3 regions of the Lysinibacillus sp. AR18-8 genome follow, and region 1 is predicted to be linked to each of the others. Evidence: riboswitches for the same ligand, from Rfam matches in the RefSeq annotation. Region 1 holds a riboswitch; each other region holds the start of a gene.

Region 1 (6,410 bases):
GTCCAGCTTTCCACGTAAAAGGCAGTGTAACGGCGGGCAATGCCTCTCAAACTTCTGATGGTGCAGCAGCTGTACTAGTAATGGATCGTGAAGAGGCTGATAAGCAAGGACTGACACCAATGGCAAAATTCCTAGGCTTTGCAGTTGGCGGTGTACCTCCTGAAGTAATGGGTATCGGGCCTATCGTGGCAGTGCCAAAAGCGTTGGAAATTGCAGGTTTATCCATCGAAGATATTGATGTATGGGAAATCAATGAAGCATTTGCTTCACAGTCATTACAGGTGGTACGTCATTTAGGCATCGACCAAGAGAAAGTCAATGTCAATGGTGGAGCGATTGCATTAGGTCATCCACTAGGCGCAACGGGAGCTATTTTAACATTAAAGCTAATTCATGAATTGAAGCGTCAAGGGAAGAAATATGGCGTAGTGACAATGTGTATTGGTGGCGGCATGGGTGCTGCTGGCGTATTTGAAATTCTATAATTTTTGCTAGATCAGCTTGAGGTGTACTGTTTACGGTTGCCTCCGAACATTGTATACGTCAAGCTTTTCTATACATGATCATTAGGGGAATCAACTAACAAAAAGATATATTGGGAGGAATTAATCATGACTGAAAAAACAACTGATTTCATTAAAGGTGGCGGATTTCTTATTGAAGATGTGGAATTAGATCGTGTATTTACACCGGAAGATTTCACTGACGAGCATAAAATGATTGCTAAAACAACAGAGGAATACGTTACAAATGAAGTTTTACCAGTAGTGGAAAATTTAGAGCACCATGAATTTGAGCATTCAGTGCGTCTCCTAAAAAGTGCAGGCGAATTAGGCTTACTTGGAGCAGATGTGCCTGAAGAATACGAAGGGTTAGGATTAGACAAAGTTTCTTCAGCTTTAATCGCTGAAAAAATGTCTGTTGCAGGTGGTTTCTCAATCACACATGGTGCCCACGTTGGTATTGGGTCATTACCAATTGTTCTATTCGGTAATGAAGATCAAAAGAGAAAATATTTACCTAAGCTTGCTTCAGGTGAATTAATCGCTGCCTATGCATTAACAGAGCCAGGTTCAGGTTCAGATGCTCTAGGTGCAAAAACGACTGCAAAATTAAATGAAGCTGGCACACATTATATTTTAAATGGTGAAAAACAGTGGATTACGAATGCAGGCTTTGCTGATGTATTTGTGGTCTACGCAAAAATTGATGGCGATAAATTCTCTGCCTTTATCGTAGAACGTGCCTACAATGGTGTTTCAGTTGGTCCTGAAGAAAAGAAAATGGGGATTAAATCATCATCAACTCGTACATTGGTATTGGAAGATGCCGAAGTACCTGTAGAAAATCTATTAGGCGAAATTGGTCGTGGGCATATCATTGCGTTCAATATTTTAAACATTGGTCGATATAAACTAGGCGTGGGCACAATTGGCGGATCGAAACGTGCATTGGAGTTAGCTATTCAGTATACAAACCAACGTCAGCAGTTTAAGACAAAGCTTTCTGATTTCAATCTGACAAAAGAAAAATTATCAACGATGGCTTCTCAATTGTATGCTTCAGAATCATTAAACTATCGTACTGTGGGCCTATTTGAGGATCGCTTAAGCCAATTAAGCCTAGAAGAGCAAAAGCAAGGTAAAGTAATTGCAGGAGCGATTGCTGAATATGCCATTGAATGCTCTATTGCTAAAGTATTCGGTTCAGAAACTTTAGACTATATTGCTGACGAAGCTGTCCAACTTCATGGCGGTTATGGCTTTATGGCTGAATATGAGGTAGAGCGTATTTACCGTGATTCTCGTATTAATCGAATTTTTGAAGGTACAAACGAAATTAACCGCATGATTGTACCTGGCACATTTATGAAAAAGGCGCTAAAGGGTGAGCTACCATTATTACAAGTTGCCCAAAATTTACAGCAAGAGCTGCTTATGCTAATGCCAGAGGATATCGGTACAGAGCCGTTAGCACAAGAAAAATATTTAGTGAAAAATGCCAAGAAGATTGCTGTATTAGCTGCAGGATTAGCAGCACAACGCTTTGGTGCAAAGCTTGATCAAGAGCAAGAAGTATTGGTAAACATTGCGAATATAGCTAACCAATTATTTGCAATGGAATCAGCTGTCTTACGTACAGAAAAAGCAATTGCTCGTGACGGTGCTGAAAAAGCACATCAAAAATTGCTATACACACAAATTTTCTGCCAAGAAGCATTCGCAGAAATCGAAAAAGAAGCAAAAGACACAATTCTTGCTTCAGCGGATGGCGATGCAGCCCGTATGACATTATCTGCACTGCGTAAGCTAACGCGTAATAATCCATACAATTTAATTGCGAAGAAGCGTGAGGCTTCCGTTAAATTAATTGATGCTGAAAAATATATTGTATAATAGTGCAAATTTAACCTAGCTATCTGCAAAAGATAGCTAGGTTTTTTATATGAGATGGATAATCGTAAAAGGAGCGGATAAATTTGCACAACTGGTGGATAAACTTACAAAAAAGAGTGAAGTTCACCATTGAAAACAACTATGATGGTATACTACAGAAAAAGACAGAAGAGGAGCATTGTAATGACGATTCAATTTTTCCATTATCCGAAATGTACAACATGTAAAAAGGCACAGAAGTGGTTAAATGAGCATGAGGTTTCCTATGAAGAGGTACATATCGCAGAGCAACCTCCCACTAAAGAAGAACTAACAGCTATTTGGCAAGCTAGTGGACAGCCTTTGAAGAAATTTTTTAATACCTCAGGCATGAAATATCGTGAGCTTGGCTTAAAGGACAAGTTAGCGGAAATGACGGAGGATGAGCAGCTTGAGCTACTTGCTTCAGATGGCATGTTAATGAAACGTCCCATCGTGACAGATGGAAAAAAAGTTACTTTAGGTTTTAAAGAAGTAGATTTTGAGCAAGCTTGGAAATAACCGTATTAAACCTTGTATTTATAGGAGAAGTATGGCACACTGAAAGTGAATATATTACATATTTATGGAGGGGTTTTTTGCATGAGCACACCTAAAGACTTACGATACTCTGAAGAACATGAATGGGTAAAAGTAGAAGATGGAAAAGTACGTATTGGTATTACTCACTTCGCACAATCTGAATTAGGAGATATCGTATTCGTTGAGCTTCCACAAGTTGGCGACGAAATCAAAACAGATGATCCATTCGGTAGCGTAGAATCAGTAAAAACTGTTTCTGAATTATATGCACCAATCTCAGGTACTGTAGTTGAAGTAAATGCAGATTTAGAAGATAGCCCAGAATTCGTTAATGAATCACCATATGAAAAAGCATGGATGATCGTTGTTGAGCCTGCTGACGCATCAGAAGTTGAGAAACTAATGACAGCAGAGCAATACGAAGAAATGATCGCTGAATAAGACAAGCCATAATCGAAAAACGTCGGAAACTACCGGCGTTTTTTGTTATATAATGACTTATAAGTGGGGATCTCTAAATGGAGGTGGCGTAATGTTCGAGGGAAAATGCTTGATAGTAGAAGGGCGCTCAGATAAGCTACAAATTGAGCCTATTTTGAATGAGAATGTTACAATACTATGTACGAATGGTACAATTGGTGTGCATCAATTAGAAGAACTACTGGATCCCTATGAGGGCTGTGAGCTATTTACTTTTTTTGATGCAGATACTTCTGGTGATAAGCTACGTGCATTAATGGACAGACATTATCCAGAGGCTGAGCATCTGCGCACAATGCCAACATACAAGGAAGTAGAAACGACACCAAGAAAAGTGCTAGCAATGATCTTACTGCGTGCACATTTTTCAATCCATAATGAATATATTTTGTAAGGTTGCGTGAGTAAATGGAAGAATGGTCAATAGAGCAGTGGGAAGCGGCTAAACAGTCGGGAGAGAAAACTGCATTTTATTTATATACACCGATGTGTGGAACGTGTGCAGTGGCATCTAAAATGATGTCCATTATTGAGCAATTACTGCCACAGCTACAAATTGGTAAAGCAAATATCAACTTTTTGGAACACATAGCTTATGAGCATCAAATTGAAAGTGTTCCATGTCTACTCATCAGTGATGGCGGAAAAGTGACAGAAAAGATTTATGCTTTTCAATCCGTACCATTTTTATATGAATTGTTAAAAAAATCAATTGACTGAACTTTACTAGCGTGGTAAAGTATCAAATATATTACTAAAACATTAAATATATCGAACTCTTATGAAGAGTGGCGGAGGGAAGTGCCCTATGAAGCCCGGCAACCATCACAATGTGAAAAGGTGCCAAATCACCCAAAGATTTTTCTTTGAAAGATGAGAGAACGGTTTAACGTATCATACGTGACCCCTTCTACTTGTCTGTGAGTGAAGGGGTTTTCTATATGAGAAAAGGAGTATTCGCTATGATCCAGCTTCAAAATATTACAAAGAAATACAAAACAGCAAATGGCGAATTAACGGCAGTCAAAGACGTCAACCTTACTATTAATAAAGGTGAAATTTTTGGCATTATCGGCTATAGTGGTGCTGGTAAAAGTACCATGATTCGTTTATTAAACGGTTTAGAGAAACCGACAGCAGGAACAGTAACGGTGAACAATCAAGAATTTTCATCGATAAAAGGGCAAAAGCTTAGAGCAGCTAGACAAAAGGTAAGTATGATTTTCCAGCATTTTAATTTACTTTGGTCAAGAACAGTTGCCGAAAATATTGCATTCCCTTTAGAAATCGCAGGCTTCCCAAAGGCTCAACGTGAAGCGCGTGTGAAGGAATTAATTGCCCTTGTAGGCTTAGAAGGGCGCGATAAGGCATATCCATCCCAGCTTTCCGGGGGACAAAAGCAGCGTGTAGGAATTGCACGTGCATTAGCGAATAATCCAGAGGTTTTACTATGTGATGAGGCGACATCCGCACTCGACCCTGAAACAACGGATGCCATTCTTGATTTACTCGTAGATATAAATGAACGCTTAGGCTTAACAATCGTCCTGATTACCCACGAAATGCATGTCATCCGCAAAATTTGTCATCGTGTAGCGGTGATGGAGGCAGGCGAAATTGTGGAACGTGGTGAGGTATTACAAGTCTTCCAAGCCCCACAGGCGGCTATTACTAAGAAGTTTGTATCTCAAATTACAGACACTAAGGAAACACAGGATACGGTAGCACAAATTAAAACAAACTATCCAACTGGACAACTTGTCAAATTGATTTTTGTTGGTGAAAAAACAGAACAGCCTGTCATCTCACATCTTGTGAAACAATTTGATGTAGAAGTAAGTATTGTTCACGGAAATATTTCGCAAACAAAAAATGGTGCATATGGTACATTGATTGTGCAAATTGATGGCTCTCAGACAAACGTCACTGAAGCCCTTCGTTATTTAAATACAGTGGAAGTACAGACGGAGGTGATTGAAAATGCTAACTAATCTCTTTCCGAATGTAGACTGGGAAAATATGTGGCAAGCTACCTATGAAACTTTATACATGACAGCTATATCAACGGTTGTGACATTTATTCTTGGGTTAGTCATTGGTATTGTTCTATTTCTAACTAGCCCCAATCAGTTATGGGCAAATAAAATCGTTAACTTTTTAACAGGATCACTCGTTAATATTTTCCGTTCCATTCCATTTATCGTATTAATTATTTTATTAATTCCATTTACGAAGTTTTTACTAGGTACAATTCGCGGTGCCAATGCGGCGTTACCTGCTTTAATTATCGGTGCAGCACCGTTTTATGCTCGTATGGTATTAATTGCGTTACGTGAAATTGATAAAGGTGTGATTGAAGCAGCCCGTTCAATGGGAGCAAAAACTTCTACGATTATTTGGAAAGTATTGGTTCCGGAATCATTACCAGCTTTGATTTCTGGTATCACTGTAACGGCTGTTGCTCTTGTAGGATATACAGCGATGGCAGGAATTATTGGTGCAGGTGGTCTTGGTAACTTAGCTTTCTTAGACGGCTTCCAGCGAAATCGCCAAGATGTGACATTAATGGCAACTATTTTGATCTTAGTAGTCGTATTTATTATTCAATGGATTGGTGATTTAATTACCGAGAAAATTGATAAACGCTAGCAAGAAAAAGGGGTTATTCCGGTTTTTACCGCTAACATATTTTAAACAAATAAAAGGGAGTGTCATAAATGAAAAAGTTATTAGCAGGATTATTTTTATCAATACTTGTACTAGCATTAGCAGCTTGCGGTACAGATAAAAAAGAAGATGAAAAATCAGCATCTGGCGATCAAACAGATAGCAAAGAAAACGTAATATTAAAAGTAGGTGCTTCTAATACACCACACGCAGTTATTTTAGAAAAAGCAAAACCGATCTTAGCTAAAGAAGGCATAGACCTTAAAATTGAAACGTATACAGATTATGTTCTACCAAACCAAGATT
Region 2 (6,410 bases), on a different contig from region 1:
GCATGTCCACATTGGGCTTAGAACACAGTGGTATATCTGCGCATTCCAAGATTTATCGATATCATTTATTGATTTAGTCGAAAAAAATATAGAATTTCCACAAGATCAATTTAATACGATCAGAGCTATATCGAAAATTTGTAATTTTGAGCAACAACTCGTTTTAGAAGCTTTTGAAAACACTGTGGAACAACTGAAAGAAAAAATGGTTCATGAAAAAGAAGCGATTGAACGACAGATTGTAGATTCTTCGGAAGCACTTGCAGCTATCTCGCAGGAAACCAATAATTCTTTTTGCTGCTTAAGTAAGCAATCTGACGAAATTAAACATTTGGCAAAAAAATCACTCGATGTGTCTACACTGGCTGAAAACCAAGCACTTGAGGGTCGCGAGCGTTTAAAAAATCAATCACAAAATATGCTCAATATTAGTCATTCTCTTCATGATATAGAAGAAAATATTGAACAATTATCAGGTATGTCTAAGGAAATGGAAACAATTATGAGTGTTGTGACCAATATTGCGAATCAAACGAATCTATTGGCTTTAAATGCTGCAATTGAAGCAGCACGTGCTGGGGAAGCGGGAAAGGGCTTTAGCGTAGTGGCCGATGAAGTACGTAAATTATCAATTCAGACAAAAGAATCTGTTACAGCAGTGGCTTTGTTATTGAAAAAGACAGGTGAACGAACAGAGAAATTAGAGTATTCTTTGACCAACATTCAAGATGAAGTTGCAGCAGGTGAAGAAAATATGTTACAAACTGAAGGCCAATTTACGAGTATATTGGGAGCCATGACAGAAGCAAAAGATCAAAATGAGTGTATGGCAACAAAAATACAAGCAATTGTAGGCATATTAAGTGAATTAGGCACTTCATTTACTGAGGTAACAAATTCAGCTGAAAAATTAGCGAGCTTTGCGCAAAATTTAAAAGGATAGACTACTAACATTTACATTCTATTTTTCATATTTTTAGACGTAATAAACACTATAGTACCTATTTAAATGTTTGTTGTGAAGTTATCGCTATAGAGGATCAATTTTATAGAGATTCAGAAAGTAAGAGCTATTTCACTGATGAAATAGCTCTATTTTTGCTAAATTTGTAAAGGGTTTAACGTAATTTTCAATGAAAAAGGATTATACTGTAGAAAGAATGAATAATAGGGGCGGTTATGATGAAAACAGTTGTTGTTTTAGGCGGCGGTATTACAGGACTATGTACAATGCATTATTTGCAACGTCAAGTGAAGGAACATAATTTAGATGTTCGTCTAGTGCTTATAGAAAAAAATACATATTTAGGAGGCAAATTATATTCAGCACATGAACAAGGTTTCATCATGGAAACGGGTGCTGATTCTATTGTAGCCCGTCATCAAGGCGTTATGGAACTCGTTCAGGAGCTTGATTTTGAGGCGGAATTAGTTTACAACGAAACAGGTATTTCTTATATTTATACGAATAATGAGTTACATGCTATTCCGGCAGATTCAACTTTCGGAATACCGATGAGTGTAGCATCCTTAGAGGAAAGTACACTTATTTCAGAGCAGGGAAAAAAAGAAGCGTTGAAGGATTTAACATTGCCAAACAATGGCTTCACAAAGGAAAGTTCTATCGGTGAATTTTTAACTTACTATTTAGGAGAGGAACTGGTGAAAAACCAAATTGCACCAGTCCTTGCAGGTGTTTATTCGGGAGATTTACATCAGCTTTCTATTGGCTCTACTTTACCGTATTTAATTGATTATAAGAATGATTTTGGAAGTATTATTAAAGGCTTTGATGCGAATCGTGAGCAATTTGTTAAAGCAGCGAACAAAAAATTTATATCCTTTAAAAATGGTTTATCTTCTTTAATTGATCGACTTGAACAAACCTTATCCGATGTAGAAATTATCAAGGGTGTTACTACACTAAATGTTCAAAAACAAGATAAGAACTACACAATTTACTTAGCTAATGGTGAAATTATTGAGTCAGATTATGTCGTTTTAGCATTACCGAACGATACTGTACAAAATCTGCTACAGGATGAATCTTTAAACCGCTATTTTGACCAATTTACGACAGCGTCAGCGATTACTATCTATTTGGGTTTTGATGTGCCAGACGCTAAATTGCCAGTAGATGGAACGGGCTATATTGTTTCCCATAATTCAGACGTAACTTGTAATGCAGCAACTTGGACTAGTCGTAAATGGAAGCATACATCGAAAGAAAATAAATTACTTGTGCGACTCTTTTATAAGAGCATCAATCCAGCCTATGAGCAACTACGCGCCATGACGGATGAAGAATTAGCAGCAGTTGCTTTAGAAGATGTGAGAAAGAGCCTAGGAATAGAGGAGCAGCCAACCGTTGTGAATGTAACAAAATGGATTGATCAAATGCCTAAATATGATCTAGCGCATCGTGAAGCATTACAAGGATTACTACAAGAATTACATGAGAAATATCCTAATTTATCGATTGCAGGGTGCTCGTATTTTGGCGTAGGTATTGGTGCTTGCATTCAAAACGGGAAAAAAATTGGTGAAGAGCTTGCAAAGGAACTTGCCAATTTCTAGGGTTTTAAGTGGAAAAAAACTTTGTTATGTGAAATAGTCTTGACTCATTCGTCAGTAAACGATATGATTCTTTTAATTATTTAAAAAATTCATACTTAATTCTTATCAAGAGAAGCAGAGGGACTGGCCCATTGAAGCTTCAGCAACCAACTTTATTGTCAGGTGCTAAATCCAGAAGACCGTTGAGTCGAAGATGAGAAGGAACAACAATGATGAATCGTTAAAGCCTTCTTTTTTTATGAAAGAAGGCTTTTTATTATATAGAGACATAGGAAGAGAGGCTAATTTTATGGGATTGCTTGAAAGGTTAAAAACGCATGTATTGACGGCAGACGGTGCAATAGGCACAGTGCTATATGGCTATGGATTGGAGTATTGCCATGAGGAAATGAATGTTCAGAGACCCGAGTTAATTGAAAAGATTCATAGAGAATATATTGCAGCTGGTGCTGACATCATTCAAACGAATACGTACGGTGCAAATGCCATTAAATTAGCTCGCTATGGATTGGAATCACGTGTCCAACAATTTAATGAAGCTGCTGTCACCATCGCAAAACGAGCAGCGGCTGATGGCGGTCAATTTGTTTTAGGAACAATTGGTGGTATTCGGGGAATTCGTAAAAGTGATGCAACCTTGGATGAAATATTAGCGACTATTGAAGAACAAGCAAGCGTCTTACTTGCAGGGAATCCAGATGGCCTTTTACTTGAAACTTATTATGATTTTGAAGAATTAACAGCAACCTTAAAGATGCTACGAGAAAAAACAAAATTGCCGATTATTGCACAAGTTTCTATGCATGAGCCCGGTGTTCTACAAAATGGGATGTCTTTAAATAATGCTCTCCATGAGCTTGAAGCCCTAGGTGCTGATATTGTTGGTGTCAATTGTCGACTAGGTCCACACCATACAATTCAGGCATTTGAAGGTGTAGAACTTCCTAATAAGGCATTTATGTCGGCCTATCCAAATGCATCACTACTGGACTTAGAGGATGGGCGTGTCGTTTATGAATCAGAAGCTGATTATTTTGGTCGAGCGGCTGTTGAATTGCGTGATCAAGGTGTACGTTTAATAGGGGGCTGCTGTGGTACAACACCCAAACATATTGCAGCAGCAAAGAAGTATTTAGAAGAGTTATCACCGGTTCAGGAGAAGCTTGCGAAGCCTAAAAAGATTGAGATTGTTCGGGAAGCGGAGCCAACAAAGTATGAGCCTCTTCATGAAAAAGTTAAACGTGAACGTTCTGTCATAGTAGAGTTGGATACGCCTAGACATTTAGAGATTGATGGGTTCCTTGAAGGAGCAAAGCAATTATATGATGCAGGTGCAGATGTAGTTATGATGGCAGACAATTCATTGGCCTCTCCACGTATTAGCAATATTGCAATGGGCGCATTGTTGAAGAGCTCACATGGTGTACGCCCACTAACTCATATTACATGTCGAGACCGTAATTTAATTGGTCTACAATCTCATTTAATGGGGTTAAATGCTTTAGGTATTCATGATGTGTTGGCCGTTACGGGTGATCCAACGAAAGTAGGAGATTTCCCAGGTGCGACAAGTGTTTATGATGTATCTTCCATGGAGCTAATTCAATTAATTAAGCAATTAAATGAAGGGGTCTCTTTCTCAGGTAAGCCACTTCGTAAAAAAGCAAATTTTTCAGTTGCTGCTGCATTTAATCCAAACGTCCGTGTGTTAGATCGTGCTGTGACACGCTTGGAGAAGAAAATTGAGCATGGGGCAGACTACTTCATTTCTCAACCAGTATATACGAAAGAGAAAATTGTAGAGATTTATGAGGCAACAAAGCATTTACAAGCTCCAATTTACATTGGTATTATGCCTGTTACGAGTTATAAAAGTGCTGAATTTTTACATCATGAAGTGCCAGGTATCAAATTATCTGAAGATGCCTTAACAAGAATGAAAGCATGTGGAGAAGATAAAGAAAAGGCAACCTTGGAAGGGATTGCTATTGCCAAAGAATTAGTAGAAGTGGCTACGCAATATTTCAATGGGATTTACCTTATTACACCATTTTTACGTTACGACGTGACACTAGAGTTGATGAAATATATAGAGCAATTGGATGAACAGAAAAAAGGAGTAAGTATACATGGCTAAGCACTCGATTGAAGAGCAACTAGAGAAACGTATTTTAATTCTTGATGGCGCAATGGGAACAATGCTACAAAATGAAAATTTATCAGCAGAGGATTTTGGTGGCGAGGAACTTGATGGCTGTAATGAAAATCTTGTGCTTACTAGACCAGATGTCATTGAAAAAATTCACCATAAATACTTAGAGGCAGGCGCAGATATTATTTGTACAAATACATTTGGTGGGACGCCTCTTGTGTTAAATGAATATGATCTTGGCACAAAAGCAGAAGAAATTAATAAGCGTGCAGTGGAAATTGCTCGCCAAGCAGTTGATCGTTATTCGACATCGGATTGGCCACGTTTTGTCGCAGGGGCTATGGGGCCAACAACAAAAACGTTATCAGTAACAGGTGGTATTACATTTGAAGAGCTAGAGGAAAATTTCTATGTACAGGCAAAGGCATTAATTGAGGCAGGAGCCGACGTTTTGTTATTAGAAACAAGTCAGGATATGCTCAATGTCAAAGCAGGCACACTTGGCGTAAAGCGCGCTTTTGCATCAACGGGAAAAGAGCTACCTGTCATGATTTCAGGAACAATAGAACCGATGGGTACAACGCTTGCAGGGCAAACAATTGATGCCTTTTATATTTCGATCGAGCATATTAAACCATTATCAGTTGGCCTAAACTGTGCGACGGGACCTGAGTTTATGACGGATCACATTCGTTCATTAGCAGAGCTTTCAACAGGCTATATTAGCTGTTACCCAAATGCTGGCTTACCAGATGAAGAAGGGTGTTATCATGAATCACCAGAATCGCTATCGCAAAAATTAAAAGGCTTTGCAGAAAAGGGTTGGCTTAATATTGTAGGTGGATGTTGTGGGACGACACCCGCTCATATTGCAGCCATTCGTGAGATCTTAAAAGATGAAAAACCTCGTCAATTACCAGAAAAAACACATGGTCATGCGGTATCAGGAATTGAACCGTTATTGTATGACGATTCTATGCGTCCGTTATTTATTGGGGAGAGAACAAATGTAATCGGCTCTCGTAAATTTAAGAATTTAATCATTGACGGGAAATTTGAGGAGGCCGCAGAGATTGCACGTGCTCAAGTCAAAAATGGTGCACATGTTATTGATATTTGTTTAGCCAACCCTGATCGCGATGAATTAGCCGATATGCGTGGATTTATGCAGGAGGTTGTAAAAAAGGTTAAGGTGCCTCTTGTGATTGACTCAACTGATGAAAAAGTAATTGAGGAAGCATTAAAGTTTTCACAAGGGAAAGCCATCATTAACTCTATTAATTTAGAGGATGGTGAAGAACGATTTGATGCAGTATTACCACTCGTGAAAAAATATGGTGCATCATTAGTTGTTGGAACGATAGATGAAAAGGGGATGGCGGTTGACCGTCATCGAAAGCTCGAAATTGCCGAGCGCTCCTATCAACTTTTAACGGAAAAATGGGAGATTGCACCAGAGGATATCATTTTCGACCCATTAATGTTCCCTGTAGGAACTGGGGATGAGCAGTATATTGGTTCAGCGCTAGAAACAATTGAAGGCATTCGTCTCATCAAAGAAAAATTGCCGCAGACATTGACTGTACTTGGCGTAAGTAATATCTCATTTGGCTTACCACCTGTTGGTCGTGAAGTACTGAATGCTGTTTATCTCTATCATTGTACACAGGCGGGCTTAGAT
Region 3 (6,410 bases), on a different contig from region 1:
TGGATGAAATGGCTTTGTTACATAATCATCTGCTCCAACCGATAATCCATGAATCTTATCGCCATCCTCCGCCTTTGCACTCAGCATGATAATCGGAATATTACGCTCTTCCCTAATTTTAAAGGTTGCTGTAATTCCATCCATATTTGGCATCATGATATCTAAAATTATTAAATGTACTTCATTGTTCTCTAGCTTTTTTAATGCATCTAAGCCATCTGCTGCTTTAATGACATGATAGCCTTCATTTTTTAAATAGATTTCAATACCATCACGAATATCTTGATCGTCATCTGTAACAAGAACTGTTAATTTCGTCATGATATACACCTCGCTCTCAAATATAAGTGTATCTTTTAAATCTTAAAAACCAGCTATTATAAAAATGAAGAATTTCTTAAGGTTTTAGCTTTTTTCTCCCACCCAATGTTAAAACAACAATGCCACCTAAAAGCATCGCTACTCCAAGCCAGGAAACTATACTTAAGTGTTCTCCAATTAAAAACACACCAAGAATTGCAGCAGTCAATGGTTCTGCTAATGAAAGTGTTACAGCTGAGGATGAACTAATTTTTTGTAGTCCACTTAAAAACAGGAAATACGCTACGCTTGTACACATAATCCCCATAAATAACATTGTCCATAAGTTGTGCACATCTACTAACCAGGAAAATCCATCTTGTATAGAAAACGGCAGTAAAAACAAAGCGCAAATGGAGAATGTCATAGCAACTGCGGGTAATGCTTCTTCTTGTGCCATTAATTTTTTACTTATGTTTGTGTAAAATGCAAAGGACAAACCTGCACAAAGCGCTAATGTGAATCCGCCAACGTGAACAGACTCCTCTCCATTATTCATAAACAATAAAAGACATCCGATAATGGCCATCAATGTAGCAAGTCCCCATACTGCTGTGGGACGTGTTTTCCATACTAGCCACTCTAATACACCAGAAAACACTGGTGCACTACCAATAGTAGCAACAGTTCCAATGGCTATACCTGTTAGACGAATGGATGAGAAGAAAAGACCTTGGAAAAACGCAATACTAGCCGCAGCTAAAATTGTCCATTTCCATGACCACCTTAAAAAATTAATTTTCCTCATTATAATCGTAATAGCTAATAATAAACTGCCACCAATTGCAGAACGAATCGTGGCTACAGCTATTGGAGATACCCCTTCATCCAAATATGTCTGGGCAGTACCTGTCATTCCCCATAGAATAGCTGCTAGTAATACAAACAATGAATTTAACATTTTTCAGCTCATCCCCGCTTCACATCTTTCTCCATACTAATCATACATATTTATCCAAAATCAAACAATTATCATTTTTACTTTTCTTTTAATTCCAATAGTATGTTTTCTCATGAATGGACGTTATAATAAAAACAGTAAAAGGAGCGAATCGTATGTACAAATCAATTGAAGAGACAGCTATTGATCTTGGTATGCCTGAGGATCAAGTAATGCGTCTAATTTACGAAGGACGCATCCGTTCTGTTTACGATGGCCAACAAATTTTAATCAATAGTGGACAATTCAGCACTTATTTTAAACAATTGGAACGTATAAAAGAGGAAATTGAAATTTGGCGTGCTACTCCTATTCCAGAGGACATAGACGTCAAAGATGAAGACTAAAAGCCCACCATTCATACAATTGAACATTGTTGAATGGCGGGCCTTTTTTAAAGCTTTTATTAGATTGTCACAACAAATCCTGCTCTTTTCCCAATGATTTCAGCATAATCTTCTACCATGACACTCGCTGTTGGATACATCCCTGCTCCAGGACCGATTAATGTTAATGTACCAATATAGTTAGTCTCTAATGCCACCGCATTGAACACATCATCGACTGGATAAAGTGGATGCTCTTTATCAACTAGTTGAGGACCTACTTTTGCAATAATCTTACCGTCAGCTAGTTTTTCCACCTCAGCAACATGGCGGTAACGAAGACCCTTTTCACATGCTTCATGAACCTGTTCAGCAGAGATACTATCGATCCCAATTACCTCTACATCTGACCAGTCAGGCTGCTCACCAAAAGCTAAGGCACTTAATATCATTAATTTTTTAAATGCATCCTGCCCAGATATATCATTATATGGATCTGCTTCGGCATAACCTAAGCCTTGTGCCTCTTTTAAAGCTGTTTCGAACGACCAGCCCTGTGCACGCATTTTTGTTAAAATATAATTACATGTGCCATTTAAGACACCTTGTATACGACTTACATCATTTACAAGTAAGATATTTTTCATTGTTTTTATAACAGGTACGCCACCAGCGGTAGTAGCCTCATAGCCTACAAAAACGCCATTAGCTTTTGCAAGATCCTGCAACTCCAAGCCTCGTTTGGCAAACATCACTTTATTGGCAGTAATAACATGACATTTATGTTCCACCGCTCGCTTTAAATAACTGTATGCAGGTTCTTCGTTCACAATTGCTTCAAACACTACCTGCATACCTGGCTCTGCTAAGACTTCATCCATACTTGTTGTCATTAAATGTGCTGTGCCTGGGACACGTTCACGACTAGCATCTGTCACTAAAATCTTCGCTACCTCTAATTCAATACCTAATTTATTTTTTAGCTCTTCTCGTTTTTCATTTAAAATATGGTAAATCCCCTGACCTACCGTTCCAAATCCTAAAATCGCTGCCTTTATAGTTGCCATTCTTGTTATTCCCTCCAACTTACATTCCGCAGTTTCATTAAAGCTAATTTTCCATGGGGTTGTGTCATGACAATTTGACACCCACCGCAGTCTTTAGCCAACAACTCTCTTTGTATGAGTTTCGCTATTTCTATATGTGTTAGGACACACACAAATTCAAATAATTCAAAATTTAACTTAAAGAAAATTGTAACGCAAATACACGCTTTGCACAAGAAAAATCTTTCTAGGAAGGACATTTGTTTTCTCTAGATGTGCAAAAGAAATCGGTTTCATTCCCTTTATTATACGTTTTATTAATCAATCTATAAGATTTGAACAAATATTGACTATTACATTTCAATATATGAATGTCTTTCTTCTATTATATATATGTATGCTCAGACACTCATAACAATCCCTTTAAAGAAAAAACTCATTCCCTGTAGCAGCAGAGAATGAGCTTAAAAATATGAGGGGGTTTTAACTTGCTTTTGAAAGCAATTGATAACGATATTGTGCTAAAGCTTGTTGAACAAGACTAATCTCTTCTTCTGTAAAATTTGGTATTGCATACGTACGTTCCACTAATTGAAATGTACCATACTTCAAGTAAAACTCTGTTGCAGGAAGTGAGATATGGCTCACACCGTACTGTTCATATGCCTCAAATACTTCCTTTACAGTAAAGTCCTTTTCAGTAAAAACATGTTCTTGAAATGCTGTATGACCAAATACTTCCTGCCATTTTCTTTCGACTGATGTAAGAAGGTGTTGAATGGATTTATTGTTGACAAATACATGCCCTTCATTTAGCTCATATATTAGATAGGATACAATGTTTTGCGCACTATAGATGTTACCCATTTTAAACACTCCTTTATCATCAGTTTTTGGGAAGAGTAATCACTGGCTAGGCAACTACTCTTCTATATATTCAAAAGTGGGGGAGCACTTATGAAAACATTTACCTTTTTTAAAAAAATTTTCGTACTGTTAACTTATTTCCTAGTATATAACATGGATTTAATAAAGTCAATAATACATATAAAATTACTTGGTATTATTTTTTATAAGGTTCTGATAATTAACGGGTGCAGTAATAGATTGATGTAGCAACGTTTAACGCATTACCAAATGAGGCTAATCGAATGAGAAAATACGTTAACGTCACAACATCTTACCATTTTCTTTAAACTTTAAGCTTCTACTGTTTGTTCAGTTGTTGTAGCCTGTGTAATGGCTTGATCTAAATCAGCAATAATATCCTCTACTGCCTCTAAACCGATGGATAAGCGAATGAGCGACTCGGTTACACCAGCTTGAACTAATTCGTCTGCTGATAGTTGCTGATGAGTAGTGGAAGCTGGATGAATAATTAATGACTTTGCATCACCTACATTTGCTACATGTGAAAATAATTTCACGCTATCAATAAGCTTTCGCCCAGCTTCTCGTCCACCCTTTATGCCAAATGTAAGCACTGAACCGAAGCCATTTCTTAAATATTTTTTTGCTAACTCATGTGTCGGAAAATCTTCTAGGCCATTATAATTTACATACTCCACAGATGGGTGGTTTTGTAAATACTCAGCCACTGCCAATGCATTTTCATTGTGTTTAGGGATACGCAGATGAAGCGTTTCTAACCCTTGCAATAAATTAAAAGCAGCATCAGCACTTAATGTTGGACCAAAATCACGTAATAATTGTACACGTAGCTTTGTAGCAAAGGCAGCAGAAGCTGTATCAATTCCATAACGTAGACCATGGTAAGAGGCATCTGGTTCAGTAAAACCAGGGAATCGACCGCTAGTCCAATCAAACTTACCAGCGTCTACAACAACGCCCCCTAAAGTTGTACCATGACCTCCTATCCATTTAGTTGCTGAATGAACTACAACATCTGCGCCGTATTCAATAAGTGTAGAACCGTAAGGAGAAGCGAACGTGCTGTCAATAATTAATGGTAGACCATTATCATGTGCAATTTTAGCTACTGCCTCAATATCTAAAACCTTTAAACTTGGATTACCATAAACCTCTGCAAAGACAGCTTTTGTTTTATCAGTAATCGCTGCTTTGAAATTCTCTGGGTTTGTTTCATCTACAAAAATTGTTTTAATACCATAGTTTGGCAATGTGTTAGCAAATAAATTATACGTACCACCATATAAAGAACTAGCTGCTACTATCTCATCACCAGCTCCAGCTAGATTTAAAATGGAAAATGCGATAGCTGCTGCACCAGATGAAAGTGCTACTGCTGCTGTTCCACCTTCCAATAAAGCCACACGTTTTTCAAACACATCAACTGTTGGGTTGGTAATTCGTGTGTAAATGTTCCCTGCTTCCTCTAAGGCAAAAAGACGTTGCGCATGAGCAGTGTCTTTAAATACGAAAGCAGTTGAGCGATAGACTGGAACTGTGCGAGAACCCGTCACTGGGTCTGGCTCTTGACCACCATGCAACAGCAATGTTTCTGGTTTAAAATTTGTCATTGTGTACCTCCAAATGGTTATTTTTTTACGATGGTACCGGAGATGAGGAGGATTTTTCTGTAGAAAACAAAAACCCTCTTCAGCTAAGAAGAGGGTTGCGGTTGCAAGTTTTCCTCCCCTTATCTGCCAGATCCAAGTAAGAATCTGTAGGAATTAGCACCTTAGTAAGCTCATTGCTTACTGGTTGCCGGGCATCATAGGGCCTATCCCTCCGCCGCTCTTGATAAGAGTATGAGATTCAATTTCCATCGTTGTTACACAGTATAAACATAGAGTTTTTTTCTGTCAACAAGTAAATTTTATTTTTTCCGAAACTTCTGTCTGCTCTTATACGTAATATGAACGCATACACTATTTTAGAAAAAATTTTGAGAGGAGTATTTTTATGGTAAAGGCCGTGATCATTTTTCTTATGATTGGCTATTTAATAGGCTGTATTCACGGCTCTAAAGTGGCTCAATTTTTATCGGGGGTTGATTTAAAAAAGGCTGGCCACGGTAATGCTGGTGCCTCTAATGCTACTCTTTCCCTTGGCTGGAAGTATGGCGTTTTAGTAGCCCTCATCGATATAGGCAAAGGCGTTGTCGCTATTATAGGTGCGCATTTTTATCTAGGGGACGCCATTCATTTAACAGAAGAACAAATTTGGCTGCTTACTTATATTATGGCTGCTGGGGTTATTTTAGGTCATAATTTCCCCTTCTACATGGGCTTCAACGGCGGGAAAGGAACGGCCTCCATCATTGGTATTTTACTTGCTGTTGATTGGAAGATTGGTTTATTTGCACTTATTTTATTTGTTATTTTATCCTTTGCAACAAATTATTTAATTGTAGGTGTTCTAGAATTTTATCTCGTGTTTTGTACAGTAACTTATTTATGGATTCCTGGCATTGGCCCAACCATTATAGCTCTTCTTCTTTTTGGCATAGCCATCATCCTGCACCTCGAAAATATTAAACGATTAGTCAATGGAACAGAGCCTAAAGTAACTTCTGCCTTTAAGAAAAAGAAATAATATTTAATGGATATTTTTGTATTTTTTGTGACCGTATTTTTTCTCTTTATCTACTCATATTGCTGTAAAAAACAACATTTTCACATAGATTTTTTTCTACAATAAAATAGACATATTCTTATCTCAATAAAACATTATACAGGCCGATGTTATGGATAATAATCGTCATTTTTATCGTAGAAAGGATGAGAAAATATGTCTTCACCAAAGCAAGCAGCT

What was found. A riboswitch is a leader RNA that binds a small molecule or an ion and turns the genes downstream of it on or off. The one in region 1 is predicted to bind S-adenosylmethionine.
Region 2: linked by a shared signal. The riboswitch ahead of BFM98_RS18420 (bifunctional homocysteine S-methyltransferase/methylenetetrahydrofolate reductase) and the one ahead of BFM98_RS09015 (methionine ABC transporter ATP-binding protein) in region 1 are both predicted to bind S-adenosylmethionine.
Region 3: linked by a shared signal. The riboswitch ahead of BFM98_RS22365 (O-acetylhomoserine aminocarboxypropyltransferase/cysteine synthase family protein) and the one ahead of BFM98_RS09015 (methionine ABC transporter ATP-binding protein) in region 1 are both predicted to bind S-adenosylmethionine.

The regions. Positions count from the first base shown of each region.
Region 1 is NZ_MDGU01000009.1:219,831-226,240, forward strand. Features, by position in the region: gene BFM98_RS08985 (acetyl-CoA C-acetyltransferase) at 1-485, shown strand, start outside; gene BFM98_RS08990 (acyl-CoA dehydrogenase family protein) at 612-2,396, shown strand; gene BFM98_RS08995 (arsenate reductase family protein) at 2,580-2,936, shown strand; gene gcvH (glycine cleavage system protein GcvH) at 3,018-3,398, shown strand; gene BFM98_RS09005 (toprim domain-containing protein) at 3,490-3,831, shown strand; gene BFM98_RS09010 (thioredoxin family protein) at 3,846-4,157, shown strand; SAM riboswitch class I at 4,214-4,317, shown strand; gene BFM98_RS09015 (methionine ABC transporter ATP-binding protein) at 4,400-5,428, shown strand; gene BFM98_RS09020 (methionine ABC transporter permease) at 5,418-6,086, shown strand; gene BFM98_RS09025 (MetQ/NlpA family ABC transporter substrate-binding protein) at 6,155-6,410, shown strand, end outside.
Region 2 is NZ_MDGU01000027.1:27,012-33,421, reverse strand. Features, by position in the region: gene BFM98_RS18430 (globin-coupled sensor protein) at 1-943, shown strand, start outside; gene BFM98_RS18425 (protoporphyrinogen oxidase) at 1,183-2,577, shown strand; SAM riboswitch class I at 2,677-2,777, shown strand; gene BFM98_RS18420 (bifunctional homocysteine S-methyltransferase/methylenetetrahydrofolate reductase) at 2,867-4,714, shown strand; gene metH (methionine synthase) at 4,707-6,410, shown strand, end outside.
Region 3 is NZ_MDGU01000052.1:123,549-129,958, reverse strand. Features, by position in the region: gene BFM98_RS22390 (response regulator transcription factor) at 1-321, opposite strand, end outside; gene BFM98_RS22385 (DMT family transporter) at 398-1,261, opposite strand; gene BFM98_RS22380 (MerR family transcriptional regulator) at 1,417-1,647, shown strand; gene BFM98_RS22375 (homoserine dehydrogenase) at 1,707-2,693, opposite strand; gene BFM98_RS22370 (hypothetical protein) at 3,156-3,539, opposite strand; gene BFM98_RS22365 (O-acetylhomoserine aminocarboxypropyltransferase/cysteine synthase family protein) at 3,872-5,173, opposite strand; SAM riboswitch class I at 5,290-5,403, opposite strand; gene BFM98_RS22360 (glycerol-3-phosphate acyltransferase) at 5,559-6,191, shown strand; gene BFM98_RS22355 (DASS family sodium-coupled anion symporter) at 6,387-6,410, shown strand, end outside.